Regions from separate parts of the Caballeronia sp. EK genome, predicted to be linked through region 2. Evidence: predicted binding sites of a transcription regulator. Region 2 holds the regulator's gene; the other holds the start of a gene.

Region 1 (10,637 bases), on a different contig from region 2:
TTGTCGTAGATCGCGTTGTAGTCGCGTTCGACGAGCGTCATCGACGGCGCGGTCTTGCCGGGAATCAGATCGCATTCGCCATGACGCCAGTCCTTCGGCTCGAACGCCTGCCCGAGTTCGCCCGGCGTGTCGTGCATGAGCGGCGTGCACACGAGATCGGTGCGCGTGCCGAGATGCTTGCCGCCGATCTCCGCGAACTTCTTTGCGATCGCCTTGTAGATTTCCCAGTCGCTCTTGCTTTCCCACAACGGCTGCACCGCCTCCGACAACGGATGAATGAACGGATGCATGTCCGACGTGTTCAGGTCGTTCTTCTCGTAGAACGTCGCGCTCGGCAACACGATGTCGCCATACAGGCACGTCGTGCTCATACGGAAATCGAGCACGGTCAGGAGATCGAGCTTGCCTTCGGCGGCGTCGCGCACGTTCACTTCGCCTGGCTTGATCGCATCGGCTTCATCGGCGAACAACGCGTTCTGCGTGCCGAGGAGATACTTAAGGAAGTATTCGTGCCCTTTGCCCGAGCTGCCGAGAATGTTCGAACGCCACACGAACATGTTGCGCGGAAAGTTCGCCGGATTGTCGGGATCGTCGCAAGCGAAGCCGAGCGCGCCCGACTTCAGTTGCTCCACCGTGTATTCGATCGGATCGCGGCCCGCGCGCTTCGCGGCATCGACGATATCGAGCGGATTCGCGCCGAGCTGCGGCGCCGACGGCAGCCAGCCCATGCGTTCCGACTTCGCGTTCATGTCTAGCATCGAGAGGTTCTCGTAGCGCGACTTGTCGGCGCTGGGTCCGAGAATCTCATCCACGGCCACTTTCTCGTGACGCCACTGGCTCGTATGGTTATAGAAGAACGACGTGCCGTTCATCTGGCGCGGCGGGCGCGACCAGTCGAGCGCGAACGCCAGCGGCGCCCAGCCGAATTGCGGACGCAGCTTTTCCTGGCCCACGTAATGCGCCCAGCCGCCGCCGCTCTTGCCGATACAGCCGCACATCATCAGCAGATTGATGATGCCGCGATAGATCATGTCGTTGTGATACCAGTGATTCAGCGCCGCGCCGACGATCACCATGCTCTTGCCCTGCGTGCGGTCCGCGTTATCCGCGAACTCGCGCGCCACCTGAATCACGAGATGACGCGGCACGGTCGTGTGCTTCTCCTGCCATGCGGGCGTGTAGGGAACGTCGTCATCGTAGGACGTGGCGACGTTCGCGCCGCCCAGACCCTGATCCACGCCGTAGTTCGCCAACTGCAAGTCGTACACGGTCGCGACGCGAGCGCTCGCACCATCCGCGAGCACGATGCGCTTCACGGGCACGCGGCGCGCCAGCAACGCGTCATGTTCCGCGCCGAAGTACGGGAAACTCACATCCGCCACTTCGTCGTGCGCGCCGATGAGCGACAAACGCGGATCGATATCGCGGCCCGAGCCGCCGTCCTTCTGTTCGAGATTCCAGCGCCCGGCCTTCGCGCCGTCGTCGTGATTCGGCTCGCCCCAGCGAAAGCCGATCGTGCCGTTCGGCGCGACGATCCTGCCGCTCGTCTCGTCGATGACGAGCGTCTTCCATTGCGGATTGTTCGCCTCGTCGAGATCGTTCCGCAGTTGCGATGCGCGCAGGAAATGGTCGGGCACGAGCGTGCCTTCGTGTTCGCGCAGCACGACGAGCATCGGCATGTCGGTATAGCGCTTCACGTAATCGCGGAAGTACGCGGACTTGGCCGTGGCGTGAAACTCCTTCAGCACGACATGGCCCATCGCCATGGCGAGCGCGGCGTCGGTGCCCTGCTTCGGCGCGAGCCAGATGTCGCCGAACTTCACCATTTCGCCGTAATCCGACGACACCGCGACCGTCTTCGTGCCTTTGTAGCGCACCTCCGTGTAGAAGTGCGCGTCCGGCGTGCGCGTTTGCGGCACGTTGGAGCCCCACACCATCAGGTATGTGGAGTTGTACCAATCCGCGGATTCGGGCACGTCAGTTTGCTCGCCCCAGATTTGCGGCGATGCCGGCGGCAAGTCGCAGTACCAGTCGTAGAAGGAAAGGCACGCGCCGCCGATCAGGCTCAGATAGCGCGCGCCGGCGGCGTAGGAAACCATCGACATCGCGGGAATCGGCGAGAAACCGATCACGCGATCCGGTCCGTACTTGCCGATCGTGTAGGCATTCGCCGCCGCGATGATCTCGCTCGCGGTATCCCAGTCCGCGCGCACGAAGCCGCCGAGGCCGCGCACGCTCTTGTAGCGCTTCGCTTTCTCCGGGTTCTCGCAGATCGATGCCCACGCCGCCACTGGATCCAGCGTCTTGCGCGCCTCGCGCCACATCTCGATGAGACGGCCGCGAATCATCGGATGCTTCACGCGCTGCGCGGAATACACGTACCAGCTATACGATGCGCCGCGCGGACAGCCGCGCGGTTCGTGATTGGGAAGATCGGGACGCGTGCGCGGATAGTCCGTCTGCTGCGTTTCCCACGTGATTAGACCGTTCTTGACATAGACCTTCCACGAGCAGGAGCCCGTGCAGTTCACGCCGTGCGTGGAGCGCACGATCTTATCGTGCTGCCAGCGGCTGCGGTAGGCGTTTTCCCACTTGCGATCTTCGTTCACGACCGCGCCATGTCCGTTCGCGAACGTGGACTTGACGCGCGACATGAACTTCAGTCGATCCAGAAAGTGACTCATCCGTTTCTCCGGGCGTGGCGGCCATGCGCCGCCACGAATACATTGATTCGAGTGTAGAGACGCGATGCCCGCGCGCCCATTCTCCGAAAGGAGCGATCGAGACGCGTCATGAGGACTAGCGCGTCTACGCCTTTCGGACTAGCTCAGCACGGCATGTCCGCGTTGCGGCGCGCATAGCAGACCCAGGTGACCACCGCGCACACCGCGTAGAACGCGATGAAGCACCAGAGCGCGGCGTCGGGCGAGCCGGTCATGCTCATCGATGTGCCGAAGCTGCGCGGGATGAAGAAGCCGCCATACGCGCCGATCGCGCCCGCGAATCCCAGCACCGCTGCCGATTCCTTGCCCGCTTCGTGCATCGCCTGCTTCCTGATCGCTTCGGTCTTGCCTTCGGCTTCGCGCTGCTTCTGCGTGAGGAAGATCACGGGGATCATGCGGAACGTCGAGCCGTTGCCGATTCCCGTCAGCGCGAACAGTGCTATGAACATGGCGAGGAAGCCCGCGAAGCTGCCGTCCGAGCCGTCGTGCGGGAGAAACGCCATCACGCCGAAGACCGCGGCGATCATCGCGATGAGGGTCCACAATGTGACGCGCGCGCCGCCAAGGCGGTCGGAAATCCAGCCGCCGACAGGACGCGTCAACGCGCCCGCGAGCGGTCCGAGGAACGCGTAGGCCGTCGGGTTGATCGACGGAAACTCCGCTTTCGTCAGCAGCGCGAGGCCCGCCGAGAAGCCGATGAACGAGCCGAACGTGCCGATATAGAGCAGGCACATGAGCCAGTTGTGCTTGCGCCTGAAGATGATGGCCTGTTCCGCGAACGATGCCTTCGCGTCCGCGATATCGTTCATCCCGAACCACGCCGCGAACGCCGAGATCACGATGAACGGCACCCAGATGAAACCCGCGTTCTGCAGCCAGATGCTGTGCTCGACACCCTTCAAGACATAGGTCTGGGTTTCGCCGGCGAGCGTGCCGAACACGCTTGCGGAAATGACGAGCGGCGTCACGAACTGCACGACCGACACACCGAGATTGCCGATGCCCGCGTTCATGCCAGTCGCGAAACCCTTCTTCGCTTTGGGAAAGAAGAAGCTGATGTTTGCCATCGACGAACTGAAGTTCGCGCCGCCGAGGCCGCACAAAAGCGCGAGCACGAGCAGCGTCGAATAGCTTGTCGATGGGTCGCGTAGCGCGACGCCCATGCCGATCGCCGGAATCAAGAGACTTGCCGTCGAGAACGCCGTGAAGCGCCGGCCGCCGAAGATCGGCACGAGGAACGAATAGAAAATGCGCAGCGTCGCCCCCGATAGCGCGGGCAGCGCGGTGAGCCAGAACAACTGGTCCTTCGTGAAGTGAAAGCCGCCCTTGTCGAGACTGACGACCACCACGCTCCACAGCGACCACACCGTAAAGGCCAGCGCCAGTGCGGGAATCGAAATCCAGAGGTTGCGGCGGGCAACCGATTCTCCCGTTTCGCGCCAGAAGGCGGCGTTCTCGGGCTCCCATCGAGTGAGCAAGTATCTTGAAGACATGACTAGTGTTTGGGTTGAAACGTGAAGTGCATGCAGATGAGACTGACGGCAGTCGCGCCGAACATCAGCATGAAACAGGTGGTGCGCACGCCGGTGAGATCGGCGAGCGCGCCGAAAAGAATCGGCAACAGGAAACCGGCGAGACCGCCTACGAGTCCGACGACGCCCGACACCGCGCCGATGTTCGCGGAGAACTCATCCGCGACGAACTTGAAAACCGACGCCTTGCCGACCGCCATCGCAACGCCGACGACGAACATCAGCGCGGTGTACGCGACCGGTCCCGTCTCGATGTGGAACGTGCGCGGACCGTCCTTCGCGTGGACGACGAAGTCCGTGACCGGATAGCTCAGAAGGAAGAAGCACGCGAGCGCGATCCACATGACGATCCATGTGGTGCGATACGCGCCGAAGCGGTCGGACATCCAGCCGCCGAGCGCGCGCAGCATGCCGCCTGGAAGCGAGAAGCAGGCGGCGAGAAACGCGGCATGTTCGATGCCGAAGCCGTACTGATTCACGTAGTACTGCGGCATCCACAACGCGAGCCCGACGTAGCCGCCGAACACGACCGAGTAGTACTGCGCGTAACGGAGCATGCGACGGTCGTTCATCACGGCCATCTGCGCGGCGAGGCCGGGCGCGCCGGCGCTGCGATGCGCGGGGTTCGACGTCGACGCGAACCAGAAGAGCAGCGCGGTGACGAGCATCGCGATGGAATAGACCTTCGGCACGATGGTCCACGTGCCCGCCGCTAGAATCAGCACGGGCGCGACGAACTTGGTGAGCGCCGCGCCCGAGTTGCCCGCGCCGAAGATGCCCATCGCGAAGCCTTGGCGCGACTTCGGGAACCAGCGCGCGACATACGGCGTGCCCACGGAAAACGACGCCCCCGCGATGCCGACGAACAAACCGAGCACGAGGAATTGCCACAGTTCGGTGGCGTAGCCGATCAGCCAGATCGGTATGACGGTGACGGCCATCGTGCAGAAGAACACGGGGCGGCCGCCGAAGCGGTCGGTCCAGATGCCGAGCGGCACGCGCAACAGCGAGCCGGTGAGCACGGGCGTCGCGGCGATGAGGCCGAACTCGGTATCGGTGAGATGCAACTGCTTTTTGAGGGGAATGCCGAGGATGGCGAAGACCATCCAGACGGCGAAGCAGATCGTGAATGCGAACGTGCTGGCGCCGAGCACGCGCCAGGCGCGCATGTCGGCCAATGCTCTTGATTCGAGGTGTGTGTCGACGACGCTCATCGTCCTTCCCTTGTCGTTGCTGCTTTATCGACAAGGGTAAGGAACGTCGCGCGAGTCGCCTATCCGCCATGCGGATGCGGCGACGTCGTGCCGCTAGTCAGTGCGGCGTAGTTCGGATGGGTTAGCGCCTTCGCGTTTCACGTCTTTTGCGAAGCCCGCGCGTGGAATGCGCATCGCGCCTTTTCTAGTCCTGTCGCAGCGCCTTCGGAACGATGTAATGTCCGTCGTTGTATTCCAATGTGAAGTTCTTGCGCAGCGCCGGCGAGTCCCTGTCAGTGCAGGTTTGGCCGACCATTTTGTTCACTGTGTGGGTCGACTTTTCAGCGATTTTCAGAGCCGCGTATCCCTCGCGGCCCGCAGGACCGATATCGATCGTCCGGGTCGTGGAATCGAGATAGCCGTCACACGCTCCGTCGTTCTCGCCGCTGTAGTTCGACATAGCCAGCCGGTCGACAAGCTTGCGCAATGTCTGACCTTCGATCGTATAAAGATTCAGCGACGTCGAGCCAAAGGGATTCACGCGCGACGAGCCGGAGTAATCGACCCGCACGCCGAACGCGCGATTTCCCGGCTTCAGTTGATACCGCGCCGTATCGAGTTCGATGCCGTCCACCCGAACAGCGTCGAAAGTAATCGCGTTCGGCTCGTAGACGTGCGCGATCACCGAGCCGGAAGCGCTGTCTGCCACGAGAACCTCCACATCGTCGATGCCTTCGTCGTCGCTATCGCCTTTCTGCTTGAGCGGCAATACGGCGAGCGTGAGATCCGGGTTGGTCGGCCATTCCTTGCAAACGGCAAGGCGCGAATCGAGCGTTCGCCCGTGATGCAATTTGTCGACCCATGTCTGCATGAAATCGGAACACGCGGCGTGGGCGAATACAGGTGCCAGCAAGCTGGCGGCGAGAATCGAGATTTTCTTCTTCATATTGTCTGTTGCCTTCTGGAAATCGGCGCATGCCGATGGGGCCCGCGCCGGACAATCATTTTCATCTTTGCGACATGATTTGACCCGCGCCCAGCCACCTTTTATGACACCCGCGACGTCAACCATTCGTTGTAGACTCTCCTGCCCTTTCGGACCACTCCGCAAGAGTCATATCGCGCGCGACACCCTGTCGCATCAGCTTGATCTGAAACAATTTTCCAAACATTCGGGCCATCGCGAAAAATCGCGCGTGGCATGATCTTGACGCGGCGCAAAGCCGTGCAGTGGCGTTCTTCCCGGGACGCTTCGATCATAGAAACCAGCGAATGCAATGAATGAAAATACCCAACGTTTAGCAGTGCCATTGTTATCGGGGCTGATAGCCAGTGTCGGTCTTTCGGGATGCAAGCTGGAGGTTTTGGACTCGAAAGGCGTGATCGGCGCAGCGGAATCCTCGCTGATCGCCACCGCGACTTACACCATGCTTCTGGTCGTGGTTCCGGTGATTCTGCTCACCCTGTTCATCGCATGGCGCTATCGGGCGTCCAACAAGAACGCCACCTACGCGCCGAAGTGGGCGCACTCCACGGCCATCGAAGTCGTGGTCTGGATCATCCCCGCGATCATCATCCTGTACCTCGGCATCCTCACGTGGAAAAGCACGCACGAGCTCGATCCGTACAAGCCGCTGGAATCCAGCGTCAAGCCGATCAACGTCGAAGTCGTGGCGCTCGACTGGAAGTGGCTGTTCATCTATCCGGATCTGGGCGTGGCGTCGGTGAATCAGCTCGCGTTTCCGGTTGGCACGCCGGTGAACTTCCGCATCACGTCGGATTCGGTGATGAACTCGTTCTTCATCCCGGAACTCGGCGGCCAGATCTACGCGATGGCCGGCATGCAGACGAAGCTGCACCTCCTGACCGATCACGCGGGCGACTACGCGGGCATTTCGGCGAACTACAGCGGCAAAGGCTTCTCCGACATGAAGTTCCGCGCGCTGGCCATGTCCAACGCCGACTTCGACGCGTGGCTCAAGCAAGTCAGGAACGCGCCCGAAGCATTGAGCATGGACGTCTACACCGGCGTCGCGCGCCCGAGCGAGAAGGTTGCCGTGCGCTACTTCTCGACCGTCGATCCGAAGCTCTTCAGCAACATCGTCGCGAAGTACAACTACGGCAACTCGGTCGTAGGCGCAAATTGTGTAACAAAGGGGTAAGCCATGTTCGGCAAATTAACGCTTGAGGCGATCCCGTACCACGAGCCCATCATCATGGGGGCGACCGTCTTCATGGCGATCCTCGCACTCGGTACGGTCGCCCTTCTCACCAAACTCGGCAAATGGGGCTGGCTCTGGCGCGAGTATCTGACTTCGGTCGATCACAAGCGCATCGGCGTCATGTATCTCGTCGTCGCCGGGCTGATGCTCGTGCGCGGCTTCGCCGACGCCGTCATGATGCGCATTCAGCAGGCCATCGCGCTCGATTCGCCGGGGTATCTGCCGGCGCATCACTTCGACCAGATTTTCTCGGCCCACGGCACCATCATGATCTTCTTCATGGCCATGGCGCTTCTGGTCGCGTTCTTCAACCTCGTCGTGCCCCTGCAGATCGGCGCGCGTGACGTGGCCTTCCCGTTCATCAACTCGCTGTCGTTCTGGATGACGGCCGTCGCCGCCATTCTGATCAACCTGTCGCTCTTCATCGGCGAGTTCTCCTCGACGGGCTGGCTCGCGTATCCGCCGCTCTCCGAGACGCAGTTCAGTCCGGGCGTCGGCGTGGACTACTACATCTGGGCGTTGCAGTTGTCCGGCGTCGGCACGCTGCTGACGGCGGTGAACTTCTTCGTCACGATCGTGAAGATGCGCGCGCCCGGCATGACGTGGATGAAACTGCCCGTCTTCACGTGGACGGCGTTCTGCTCGAACGTGCTGATCATGGCCACATTCCCGATCCTGACCGTGGCGCTCGCGCTGCTGGCGCTGGACCGCTACATGGGCATGCACTTCTTCACGAACGACGGCGGCGGCAACCCGATGGTCTACCTGAACCTGATCTGGGCCTGGGGTCACCCCGAGGTCTACATCCTGGTTCTGCCCGCGTTCGGCATCTATTCGGAAGTGGTCGCGACGTTCTCGAAGAAGCCGCTCTTCGGCTACAAGACGATGGTCTGGGCGACGTGCTGCATCATGGTGCTGTCGTTCCTCGTGTGGCTGCACCACTTCTTCACGATGGGCTCGGGCGCGAACGTCAATGCCTTCTTCGGCATTATGACGATGATCATTTCCATCCCGACCGGCGTGAAGATCTTCAACTGGCTCTTCACGATGTATCGCGGCCGCGTGCAGTTCACGACGCCCGTGCTGTGGACCATCGGCTTCGTCATCACCTTCACGCTCGGCGGCATGACCGGCGTGATGCTGGCGATCCCGGGCGCGGACTTCGTGCTGCACAACTCGCTGTTCCTGATCGCGCACTTCCATAACGCGATCATCGGCGGCGTGGTGTTCGGTTACTTCGCGGGCGTGCAGTACTGGTGGCCGAAGGTGTTCGGCTTCAAGCTCGACGAAAAGCTCGGCCGCAACGCGTTCATCTGCTGGTTCGTGGGCTTCTTCGTCGCGTTCGTGCCGATCTACATTCTCGGCTTCATGGGTGCGACGCGCCGCCTGAATCACTACGACAACCCGGCGTGGCAGCCCTTCTTCATCGCCGCTGCTGTCGGCGTGGGCATCATCGCGCTGGGCGTCGTGTTCCAGGTCCTGCAGATCGTCGTGAGCATCGTCCGTCGCAACCAGCCCGCGTATCGCGACATCAGCGGCGATCCGTGGAACGGCCGCACGCTCGAATGGACGATGAGCTCGCCGCCGCCCGTCTACAACTTCGCGAATATCCCGGCCGTGCGTGCACTCGACGATTTCGCCGATGCCAAGGAACACGGCCGCATCGATGCGCGTCCGTACCGCGACATCCAGATGCCCTCGAATACGAGCGCGGGTCTCGTGATCGGTCTGTTCGCGCTCGCATTCGGCTTTGCCGCGATCTGGCACATCTGGTGGCTGGCGATCGCGGGTCTCGTCGGCATCGCCGCGACGGTGATCGGCTACAGCTTCCGTGAGAACGCCGGCTTCATCATCCCGGCTGCGACCGTGAAGTCGACCGAAGAGCGCAATCGTCCGCCGAAGTCGCCTAAGAAGTCCGCTACGGAGCGCGAACTCGAACTGGAGGCAATGTAATGTCGCAATCGACACTTTCCGCGCAGCACGCGCACGACCATGAGCACGAGCACCAGCCGCATTCGGTGTTCGGCTTCTGGGCCTACCTGATGACCGACTGCGTGCTGTTCGCGTCGCTCTTCGCGGCCTTCGCGATGTACGCGATGCAGACAGCAGGCGGCCCCACGGGCAAGGATCTCTTCAACCTGACCGACGTCGCATACGAAACGGCGCTGCTTCTCACGAGCAGCCTGACCTTCGGTTTCGCGATGATCTCGGCAACGCGCCGGAAGTCGGGTGCGGCGCTCGCGTGGCTCTTCGTCACGTTCGTGCTGGGCGCGGGCTTCCTGTGGCTGGAAGTGCACGAGTTCGCGCACCTGATCGCTGAAGGCGCGGGTCCGCAACGCAGCGCGTTCTGGTCGTCGTTCTTCACGCTGGTCGGCACGCACGGCCTGCACGTCACCATCGGCCTGATCTGGCTGGTCGTGCTGGCGGTGCAGATCGCGAGCAATCCCGAGATGAATGAGCGCGAACTGCGTCGCCTCGCCTGCCTGAGCCTCTTCTGGCATTTCCTCGACATCGTCTGGATTTGCGTGTTTTCCTTCGTCTATCTCGGGAGCGTCGTCTGATGGCACATGCTCATACCAATTCGAGCGACCTGCCGCACGTCACCGTGCGCGGATATCTCATCGGCTTCGTGCTGGCCGTGGTGCTGACCGTGGCGTCGTTCTGGGCAGCGACATCGGGCGCGTTCAGGGGCGAAAGCGCAATCGTCGCGCTTGCGGTGCTTGCCGCGGTGCAGGTCATCGTGCATGTGGTGTTCTTCCTGCACGTGAATGCGTCGAAGGGACAGCGCTGGCATGCGATGTCGTTCGCTTACACCATTCTCATGTCGCTGATTCTGATCGTCGGCACGGTCTGGGTGATGCATAACGTGCATATGCTGATGATGGCGCGATAACTCGCTCGACTTCATCGAGCGAATCGAAAGGCGGGCCCGCTTGCGGGTCCGCCTTTTTTTCGTCCGCGAATCTG
Region 2 (10,637 bases):
TGAGCCGACTAACACATAAGAACGTCAGCGCAGGAATTCATCAGCCCGCCTCGACTTTTGCTGCTCTTCGGAATCGGCAAGGGAAACGCGCGCGCGTGCATCGAGCCGTCGAATCAATCGAAATAGAAAACGCGGATTTAAAGCAAGTCCTACATTAAAGGAGACACCATGCGTCATATCGACGTTCAAAAGTTATGCGACGAAGCCCGGTTCAGAAAGTTTCATTTGCTGCTTCTCTGCTGGTGCGCGCTCATCATTATTTTCGATGGATACGATCTCGCCGTCGTCGGAATCGCGCTTCCGTCGATCATGAGCGACATGGGCATTCAACCGACGAGCGCCGGATTCATGGTGAGTTCCGCCTTGCTCGGCATGATGCTCGGCGCGGTGTTCCTCGGAACGATCGCCGACAGAATCGGCCGGGTGCCCGCAATCGTGATTTGTCTCCTGCTGTTCAGCGTATTCACGGCGGCCGCGGGATTCACACGCGACCCCGTGATCTTCGGCATTGCCCGCTTTCTCGCGGGACTCGGCATCGGCGGTGTTATGCCGAACGTCGTCGCGCAGATGACGGAGTATTCGCCGCGCAAGATCCGCAGCACGATGGTGACGGTGATGTTCAGCGGATATTCCATCGGCGGCATGCTTGCGGCGCTCGTCGGCAAGGCGATGATCGAGCGCTACGGCTGGCAATCGGTGTTCATTGCCGCGGGCTTTCCGGCTCTGCTTGCGCCCGTAATTTTGAAGTACATGCCCGAGTCGCTTGCGTTCCTGATTCGAAACAATCGCGCGGATAACCTGAAACGCATTCTTCCGCGCGTCGACCCAGCATACGTGCCGCAGCAAGGCGACAACTTCTCGCTCTCCGACCGCGAAGCCGTCCCCGGCTCGACGATCGCACGACTCTTCGCCGAAGGTCGCGGCCTGAGCACGGTCATGTTGTGGATCGCGTTCTTCATGTGCCTCTTCATGGTCTACGCGCTGAGTTCATGGCTCACAAAGCTTATGGCGAGTGCCGGACATAGCCTCGGCTCGGCCCTCACGTTCGTGCTCGTCCTGAACTTCGGCGCGATGATCGGTGCGATCGGCGGCGGATGGCTCGCCGACCGCTTCAACATCAAATAGGTCCTCATCGCGATGTACGCGCTCGCGGCTATCTCCATCAGCCTGCTGGGCGTGAAGGTACCGATCGGTGTGCTGTTTTTCCTTGTCGGCCTGGCGGGCGCATCGACCATCGGCACGCAGATCGTCACCTATGCGTTCGCCGGCCAGTTCTATCCGATGGCCATTCGATCGACGGGCATCGGCTGGGCGTCGGGCATCGGGCGCAGCGGTGCGATTCTCGCGCCCATCGTGATCGGTTTTCTCGTGAGCCGCGCGTTGCCGCTTCAGCAGAACTTCGTCGCGATTGCCATTCCTGGCGTCATCGCGATGCTGGCGGTGTGCCTGATCGATTCGCGCCGTTCACCGCGAAAAGCTGGCGCCATTCCCGCTGCGCAGGCCGATCCGGTTTGAAGCAATTGCGCGCGCCCCGCAATCATTCCTTTCGAGGTTTCGGCTGCCGGGGCTTCTGCGGCTCGGAAGGGGCGCCGCGTTGCGTCGGCGCCCTCGTGCATGCATCCGGCGGCGTGGCATAAGGCACGTCGTCGCAGCAGCACGCGTAGACCGGAAAGCCGTACGCGTTCGTGCGGACGATGGTCGTCGGCCCGTGCAGCGGGCATACCGCTTTCATGGCGCCTCCTGAAATCCGATAGTCGACGTGTCTATCGTACACGGCGCACATCAATGCGACATCAGCACCGGCACGGTCATCGATTGCAGGAAGGTGCGCGTCGCGCCGCCGAGCACGAGTTCGCGCCAGCGCGCATGACCGTAGCCGCCCATCACGACGAGATCCGCGCCGAGATCGGCGGCGCGCGATAGGAGGATGTCGCCCGCCGATGCATCCGCGCCGCTCGCGCCCGACACGATATCGACCTCCACGCCATGCCGCGCGATGCAAGCGGCGATGTCCGCGTCCGCGATGCGTTCGTCCGCTTTCTCATCGACCCTGACGATGGTCGCGCGCCCGGCCGCCTTCAGCAATGGCAACGCGTCGTGGACCGCGCGCGCAGCTTCGCGGCCGCCATCCCACGCGATCATCGGAAACCGGCCGATGGAGGGAAAGAAACCGGTGCAGGGCACGAGCAGCACCGGACGTCCGGCGGACAGGATGAGATTTTCGCGAAAGCCGTCGCCTATATAGGACTCGGGATCGGAGGGATCGTCCTGGCCCGCGATCACGAGATCGGCGCAGCGCGCGTGATGCGGCACCGCATGATCCGCGGGTTCGGCTGGCGCGAGCCATTCGCCCGATACGCCCGCACGGTTCAATTCCGCGTGAAAGAGCCGTTCCAGCGCGCCGGCCTGTTCGCGGCGCACGGCGGCCCGCGCTTCGTAATAGGCGGCGGTGCCGGCCATCACGTTGAACGCGCGCGCGTTCGGCTCGAAAACCGAATAGAGGCCGATCACATACGCGTCGAATTGCCTCGCGAGTTGCAGCGCGGTTTCCAGACGGGGATGGGCGCGCACGCTCGTATCGAGGTGCACGAGGATCGTCTTGTAGCTCATCGAATGACTCCTGGAGTCCGCTGAGAGTTGATGGCCCCGAGTCTAAGGAGACGCCGCCGTGAGTCGCTTGACTCAGATCAACGGAAGCGGGGTCGCGCGCCGATGTGCTTGCGCTTGATTCAGGTCAATTGCGCAGACGAGCAGCGCGATAGAGTGAGTGCGTTCGCCGCGCCGTGTGCGCGAACGCATCGCACAGACGTGAAGGACGAAAGACGATGTACCGCAATATCCTGGTTGCGCTCGATGGCAGTGAATGCTCGCAACGCGCGCTCGATGAAGCGATCCGTATCGGCACGCTCGCCAGGGTGAACATCGTCTTCGTCATCGACGTGGCCGCGCTTTCGTCGTTTCCTGCGCAGTATCGCGTGAGCGTGCGCGAGGACGGCACGCGCACGCTGGAGACCGCGCAGGCGCGCGCGATCGCCGCGGGCATCGACTGCGAAACCGAACTGGCCGAAACGCGCAACGTGACCGACACGATCGCGAAATGCCTGCAGCGACGCGCGGCGCATATGCCCGCCGATCTCGTCGTGATGGGCACGCATGGCCGGACTGGATTGCGGCGGCTTGCGCTTGGCAGCGTCGCCGAAGCTTTCGTCAGACGCTCGACGTGTCCCGTGCTGCTGATGCGTGCGTCGAATGGTGAGGGCAAGGATGGGTGAGGATCAGCGGCCTGACAGGAGAAACAATCACATGGGCCTCGGAATGCAGATCGCCTACCTCGGCTTTTCCGGCTCGAACGTGATCGAACGGGAAGCGGGCGTCGAACTCGTGCGGCTTGCGGGCGTCGCGACGGATATCGTCGATTGCCGGCTCACGATCAAGGCCTGTCCCGACCCGTCCGGGCAACCCGTCTACGATGCACAACTAGTGCTTCTCACGCGCGATTCCGAGCAGGTCACGGTGCAGCGGAACACCGACGCCGATCCGACCGTGGCGATGCATCACGCCTTCGACCACGCCGTGCGAATCCTGCGCGAGCGGTATTGATCCAGATCAATACGCAGCGCGAATTCATGGCCGAGACTCAGTGGATATGCGCCGCAGGTCGAAACCATTGCGAGGTATCGGCATGAACATCACATTTCCCAGCCAGCCGCCCGTCTATCAGGGCGATGTCCCTTCACTCACGTTCGCCGCCTTCGCCGATGGCGAGCGCATCGCGTGCACCATTTCCGCCGAGGCGCTGGAAGATCACTTCGGCGCGGCGTCGTGGCGGGAGGAAGATTTACAGCAGGCTTTCGAGAGCCATCGCTCGTCGATCGAAGGGGCCGCCGAACATGTGCTGAGCCGCGTCGGCGGCACATCGGTCATGCTGCGCAGCGGATTTTTCCGCTTCCGCCAGGCACGCGCTCAGACTTCTTCGAGCCGGGCCTGATCGAGAATCCGAACGTCGCGGCCGCGCGCATCGATCACACCGGCTTTCTGCAGCCTGGAGAACATGCGGCTGACGGTTTCGATCTTCAGGCCGAGATAGCTGCCGATTTCCTCGCGCGTCATGCGCAGGACGAATTGCGCCGGCGAATAGCCGCGCGCCTTCATGCGCGTCGAGAGATTGAGCAGGAACGCCGCGACGCGCTGCTCCGCCGTCATCGTGCCGAGCATCATCATGAGGTTGGATTCGCGCACGATTTCGCCGCACATCACGCGATGCACGTGATGCTGGAGCGCTCTGACTTCGCGGCACAGCAATTCGAGCAGGTCGAACGGAATGATGCAGACGACGCTGTCTTCCAGCGCGATCGCATCGCACGTGTGACGATCGGCGCTCACGCCGTCGAGCCCGAGCGCGTCGCCCGGCAGATGAAAACCCGTGACCTGCTCGTGGCCTTCGCGGTGCATGACGACGGTCTTGAAGCACCCGCTGCGCACCGCGTAGAGACTCTGGAACGGATCGCTGCAACGGAAGAGCGTTTCGCCGCGCCGCACGGAACGCGTCGAGCAGATGATCGCGTCGAGACGTTCGTAATCGACCGGCGATAGATCCGACGGCATGCAGATGCGCTGCATCGAGCATGTCGAACAACGTGTGTTCGTGCGCTTCACCTCGGCTCTCGTGCCGAGAGTCTCTGCGCTCGCGGGAATCATGCTGCGCCTCCTGTCGAGCGGATCGCGCATCGATGCGCGATCCTGAATGCCACGCCTCGGATTATTGGCTGCTTCATCTCGAAAATAAATCGGCGCAGGCGGATCGTACTGTAGGCGTTCGGGAAGCCGTGTAGGGAAACGCTGACACGCGTCGATCGGGATCAGGCGCCGTCGTCGTCGAAGAGCTGATGGCGCACCGCGTAACGCACGAGCGCTGCTTCGTGCGGCATGCGCATCTTGTCGAGGATGCGCGCCTTGTAGGTGCTGACGGTCTTTGCGCTCACGCACAGCGCCTCGCCGATATCGCTGATCGACTCACCCGCGCACAAGCGCCGGAACACCTCGAACTCGCGGTTCGACAGACGCTGATGCGGCAGCGCGTCGGCGGGTTCGCTGAGGCTCTGCGCGAAGCGTTCGGCCATCGCGAGGCTCACGTAGACGCCGCCCGACGCGACCTTGCCGACCGCCGCGACCAGTTCCGCGCTCGCGCTTTCCTTGGTGATGTATCCCGACGCCCCCGCCTTGAAGGCGCGCGCGGCGTATTGCTGTTCAGCGTGCATGGTGAGCACGAGGATGCGCATGGCGGGCTTTTCGTCCTTGATCTGCTTGAGCAGGTCGAGGCCGCCGCGGCCCGGCATCGAGAGATCGAGCACGAGCACGTCGGCATCGGTTGCGCGTGTGAGCGCGAGGGTAGCCGGTCCGTCGCTCGCTTCGCCGGCGACCTCGAAGCCGTGTGCGTTCGCGAGAATGTGGCGCAGGCCGTCGCGCACGAGTGCATGGTCATCGGCAATCAGCACTCTTATCGTCATCGATGCGATTCCTTTTGTCGACCGACTCGCGCGGAGTTCGAGTTTACCGACGACAGCCTCGTAGCGGTTGACTCAAATCAAGGGAAGCCGTCGCCGGCGCGATGCCCGAGCGGAATCTCCGCGCGAATGCGAAAGCCTTCGCCGGGCGCGCTGCGAAACGCGATGACGCCGCCAAGTTGACGCACGCGCTCGCCCATGCCGAGCAGGCCGAACGCGCCGGCGGTGCGCCCGCGCGTGACATCGGCGCCGCAGCCGTCGTCTTCTATGGTCAGCGTGCAGCGCGACTGCGCGCAGACGATCGCGATGCGCGCCTCGCTGGCCCGCGCATGGCGCACGATGTTCGTGAGCGCTTCCTGAACCAGCCGGAAGACCGAGGTGGAGGCGGTCGTGTCGAATCCGTCTTCCTCGCCTTCGAGATCCAGATGAATCGTCAGATCGTAGCGCCGGCGAAAGTCGCAGGCGAGCCAGTCGATCGCGGCGAAGAGACCGAGGTCGTCGAGCACGGGCGGGCGCAGGCCTGCCGCGATGCGCCGCACCGATCCGATGATCGTGTCGATCTGCGCGAGCGATTGCTTCGCGATATGCGCATCGTGCGCGCCGGTGTCGAGAAGGGAGATCTGCATCTTCAGCGCGGCGAGTTGCTGGCCGAGATCGTCGTGCAATTCGCGGGCGATCGACGCGCGCTCGTTTTCGAGTGCGCTCTGAACGTGCGCGGAGAGTTCGCGCGCGTGTTGCAGTTCGGTGAGCCGCAACCGGTCGGTCATGTCGCGCGTGACCTTGGCGAAGCCGAGCAGATTGCCGTGCGCGTCGTGCAGCGCGGTGATGACGACGTTCGCCCAGAAGCGGCTCGCATCCTTGCGAATGCGCCAGCCTTCGTCTTCGACGCGCCCGGCCTGCGCCGCTATCGCGAGTTCGCTCTGCGGTTTGCCTGCCGCGATGTCCTCGGGCGGATAAAAGACGGAAAAATGACGGCCGACGATTTCCCGCGCGTCATAGCCCTTGATCCTTTTTGCGCCGTTGTTCCATGTCGCGACGTTGCCGTGCGCGTCGAGCAGGAAGATCGCATAGTCTTCGACGGCCTCCACGAGAAGCCGGAAAGACGCATCCGTTTGCAGCGAGGGCGAGAGCGGCGCGCGTGGATCGACGGGTTCGGTTGCGGGTGCGTTCGTCATCGTTGCAAGGGGCAGGCGCGCAAGCAACGTGCGACGCGTTGCAATGCTATTGCGTAGTCAGCCGGAAAGGCGGCATGGGCAGTTCGTCGCCATCGAGAAAGGCGGTCGCGCAGCGCACCGCGAAACCGAGCGCGCCGTCCTTGCTTGCGAACGCGCCGAGATTGCCGAGCGAGGTGGCGTGGCCGTCCTCTTCCAGAATCGACGCGGTCGCGACGAACGCATTGCCCACACGAGTGACGGAGGGCTGAAAAGCCGCTCCCCGATGATAGATGATCATAGATTTGACTTGTCGGAATGGTCGGAGGCGCGGGCGGCGTGCGTGCCGCGAGTTGCGCCCGGGATCAGGCGTGCTGGTCAACGCGGGCGCCGCTGGAAGGGCGCGGGTGCTGCATGGACTGCCGGTGATCGATTTCGGCCATGCCATACGCAAATGCGTAGCGGACCGCGCCGGTCGCGCTGGTGAATTCGCCGAGCATGCCGCTTGAGCGGCGCGTGCCGTCCGGTTCCCGGACGATGAGCATCGCCGCATAGCGGTCCTGCTCCAGCACGGCGGTCGCGCTCAGCACATGGCCTTTGTAGATGACATTTTCTGATTGGGTCATCGTTCTCTCAGGTTCTATGTTTTCGGTGGAGTGGCACTTGTGATGCCCTTCATTCCGTAAGCAATAAGCCTAACCGTTCAATTTTTGTCGGCTTATCCGATTTAAGCTTTTTTACTTTTCTCCGGCGTGTGCTTAACTCAGAGGGAAGGGCGCACGGGAGCGAGACCGACCGTTCCGCCAAATCCTAGCCGTCCCCCGACGATCTTTTCCCGTATTAAGCCGCCGCAGACAATAATCGCGAGCATCGGGGGCCGGCCGCTCGTCCCGAAACGGAGATCCGCAGATGAAAGGGCATTTATCGGTTGGCGTGACCGCAGTTGCCATTGCAGCGATCATCGGCGGATGCAGCGGAGGCAGTTCCAGCTCCGATCCGTCCGCGACATCCGGAGGCGCGGCATCGGCATCGTCGCCGGCTGCGGCGTCGAGTCCGGCGACGCCGGCATCGTCGGCATCATCCGCATCGTCGGCATCGCCGGCAAGCGGCGCGAGCGCACCTTCGGGCGCGAGCACGCCCGCGACGACCCGGCCGTCCGCAGCGACGCCGATGGACGTCACCACGTATCACAACGACATGCGCCGCACCGCGCAGCAGCTCGCCGAAACCAAACTCACGCTTGCCAACGTCAACAGCTCGACATTCGGCAAGCTCGGCGTCTATACCGTCGATGGCGCCGTCGATGCCCAGCCGCTCTTTCTCGGCAACGTGCCGATCGCGGGCGGCACGCATAACGTGCTGTATGTCGAAACGGAGAACGCAAGCATCTACGCGTTCGATGCCGACACGGGCACCGTGCTCTGGCACGTCTCCACGCTGCTCGCGGGCGAAGTTCCGAGCGACGATCACGGCTGCGACCAGACCACGCCGACCATCGGCATCACGGCGACGCCCGTCATCGATCGCACGCGTGGGCCGAATGGCGCGATGTATGTCGTCGGCATGTCGAAGGACAGCGGCGGCGCGTATCACCAGCGCATTCATGCAATCGACATCGCGACAGGCGCCGAGCTCTTCGGCGGCCCGACCGAAATCACCGGTTCGTATCCCGGCACCGGATCGGGCAGCGTGAACGGCGTCGTGCCCTTCACGCCCGGCCAGTACATCGAGCGCGCGTCGCTGCTGCTCATGAACGGCGTCGTCTACACGGCATGGAGCTCGCATTGCGACGCCTTGCCGTACACCGGCTGGGTCATCGGCTACAGCGCGGATACGCTCAAGCAGACAGGCATCGTCAACGTGACGCCGAACGGCCAGATGGGCGGCATCTGGATGGGCGGCGCGGGCCTCGCGTCGGATGGCACGTCGATCTATTTCCTCGACGGCAACGGCACCTTCGATCCGACCACCAACGCGCAGGAGATGCCCAACAAGAACGACTTCGGCAACGGCTTCCTGAAGGTCACGCCGACGCCGACGCTGGCGCTTCAGGTGAGCGATTACTTCGAGCCGTCGGATACCATCGCGGAATCGAACGCGGACCTCGATCTCGGCTCGGGCGGCGTGCTGGTCCTCCCCGATGTCACCGATATCAACGGCAACGTGCAGCATCTCGCAATCGGCGGCGGCAAGACGCGCGTGCTGTACGTCGTGAATCGCGACTCGATGGGCAAGTTCGATTCGAACGGCGATCACATCTATCAGCCGCTGTATTCGACGATCACCGGCCCCGTGTTCACCGCGCCCGCGTTTTACAACAATACGATCTATATCGGTCCTGCGGGCGATCACCTCAAGGCGCTGCCGGTCGTGAACGCGGTGGTGGCGACGGTCGCGTCGAGTCAGACCACGAGCCCGGCGGGCAACTGGAATTTCCCCGGCCTCGCGCCCGTCATCTCCGCGAACGGCAGCACGAACGGCATCGTATGGGGCGTCGAGAACACCACGCCCACTGCCGTGCTGCATGCGTACAACGCGGGCAATCTCGCGACCGAGCTGTACAACAGCAATCAGGCGGGCACACGCGATCAGTTCGGCAACAACAAGTTCATCTCGCCGACCATCGCGAACGGCAAGGTGTACGTGGGCACGAAAACGGGCGTCGTCGTATTTGGCTTGCTGTGAAGCGTTCCGCGCGAGGAAGTTCCGCATCGGGATAAGATCGCGGAACTTCAACCCGTGGAGCGTTTTTCATGCAACTGACCCGTCTTCTCGTTCCGACCTTCTTGCAGACGCTGAAGAACCTGTCGACATGGCTCGACAAGGCCGCCGCGCATCAGCAGGAAAAGGACGCGAATCCCGATGCGCTCGTGACCCTGCGTCTCGCGCCCGATATGTATCCGCTCGCGGCGCAAGTGCGCTTCGTGTGCTTTCAGGCGCAGGAGCCGGCGTATCGATTGCGCGGAGAAGCCGTGCCGCCGACCTTGCGCAGCGTGCGTGAAGAGGGATGGAAGTCGAACGAGCAGCCAGGCTCGTTCGCCGACGCGCAGGCGCGCATTGCGGAAGCGATCGCGTTTCTTTCGGGCCTTGCGCCCGATGCGCTCGATGCCGGCGCCGATGCGCAGATCGCGCTCGATCTGCCCAACGGCATCGTGTTCGATATGACCGGCGAGCAATACGCGCGCGACTGGTGCTTGCCGCAGTTTTACTTTCACGCCGTGACCGCATACGCGATCCTGCGCAATCACGGCGTGCCGCTCGGCAAGCCGGATTACGTAGCGCACATGTTCGCGTATATCCGGCCCGGCACGTTGCCGCAGGGTTGAAGCGTCGGCGTATTACGCGTTCGACATCACGCCGCGTTTGTCGTCGGCGCAATCCTCGTTGCCATGACGCAGGCGCGTGCTGCACACCGCGGCGATCAGGAGTGCGATCGCGAGACACACGAGCCCGTTCATCGCGCGGCCGGTCGTCTGCTCGATGATGCCCATCACCGTCGGTCCGACGAAGCCGCCCAGCAGGCCGCACGAATTGACGAGACCGAGACCGCCCGCGAGCGCGCTGCCCGACAGGCGCGACTGCGGGAACGTGAAGATGATCGACTGCACGACGAAAAACATCAGCGCCGACAGGCACACGCCGAGCAGGCCGATCACCGGCGACGCCCATGCCGCGATCAGCATGCCCGACGCCATGATGACGAGTCCGGCGATCAGGATGCGACGGCTCTTCGACGAATCGCTCGCGAAGCGCGGCAGCGTGGCTGCGCCGATCGCGGCTGCGACCCACGGCGTCGCGCTGAGCATGCCGATCATCAGCGGAGAAAATTTCCCCGACGCGCCGATGATGCCCGGCAGGAAAAAGATGACCGTGTAGATCGTCAGTTGATGGCAGAAGTAGACCAGAATCGCGAGCCACACCTGACGATCGCCGAGCACGCTGCGCAATGCGCCCGCGCCGTGGCCGCCGCCCTGCGCGTCCT

The links. The regulator FNR, encoded in region 2, switches genes on or off when oxygen is low (the NO sensors DNR and NnrR bind a similar motif). The targets are predictions, from matches to a motif close to TTGATNNNNATCAA.
Region 1: the regulator FNR is predicted to act here: its motif matches at 6,595-6,608, upstream of cyoA (ubiquinol oxidase subunit II).

Annotation. Positions count from the first base shown of each region.
Region 1 covers NZ_JACSUE010000014.1:104,441-115,077, forward strand. The annotation lists gene IAG25_RS32195 (nitrate reductase subunit alpha) at 1-2,684, opposite strand, end outside; gene IAG25_RS32200 (NarK family nitrate/nitrite MFS transporter) at 2,828-4,216, opposite strand; gene IAG25_RS32205 (MFS transporter) at 4,219-5,469, opposite strand; gene IAG25_RS32210 (hypothetical protein) at 5,654-6,520, opposite strand; gene cyoA (ubiquinol oxidase subunit II) at 6,726-7,610, shown strand; gene cyoB (cytochrome o ubiquinol oxidase subunit I) at 7,614-9,623, shown strand; gene cyoC (cytochrome o ubiquinol oxidase subunit III) at 9,623-10,231, shown strand; gene cyoD (cytochrome o ubiquinol oxidase subunit IV) at 10,231-10,563, shown strand.
Region 2 covers NZ_JACSUE010000002.1:883,284-893,920, reverse strand. The annotation lists partial or broken gene IAG25_RS08495 (MFS transporter) at 169-1,515, shown strand; gene IAG25_RS08490 (hypothetical protein) at 1,538-1,732, opposite strand; gene IAG25_RS08485 (universal stress protein) at 1,783-2,610, opposite strand; gene IAG25_RS08480 (universal stress protein) at 2,826-3,272, shown strand; gene IAG25_RS08475 (hypothetical protein) at 3,304-3,600, shown strand; gene IAG25_RS08470 (DUF1488 domain-containing protein) at 3,683-3,988, shown strand; gene fnr (fumarate/nitrate reduction transcriptional regulator Fnr) at 3,964-4,698, opposite strand; gene IAG25_RS08460 (response regulator) at 4,860-5,507, opposite strand; gene IAG25_RS08455 (PAS domain-containing sensor histidine kinase) at 5,585-6,679, opposite strand; gene IAG25_RS08450 (hypothetical protein) at 6,726-6,956, opposite strand; gene IAG25_RS08445 (hypothetical protein) at 7,021-7,281, opposite strand; gene IAG25_RS08440 (PQQ-binding-like beta-propeller repeat protein) at 7,565-9,340, shown strand; gene IAG25_RS08435 (DUF1993 domain-containing protein) at 9,409-9,981, shown strand; gene IAG25_RS08430 (MFS transporter) at 9,994-10,637, opposite strand, start outside.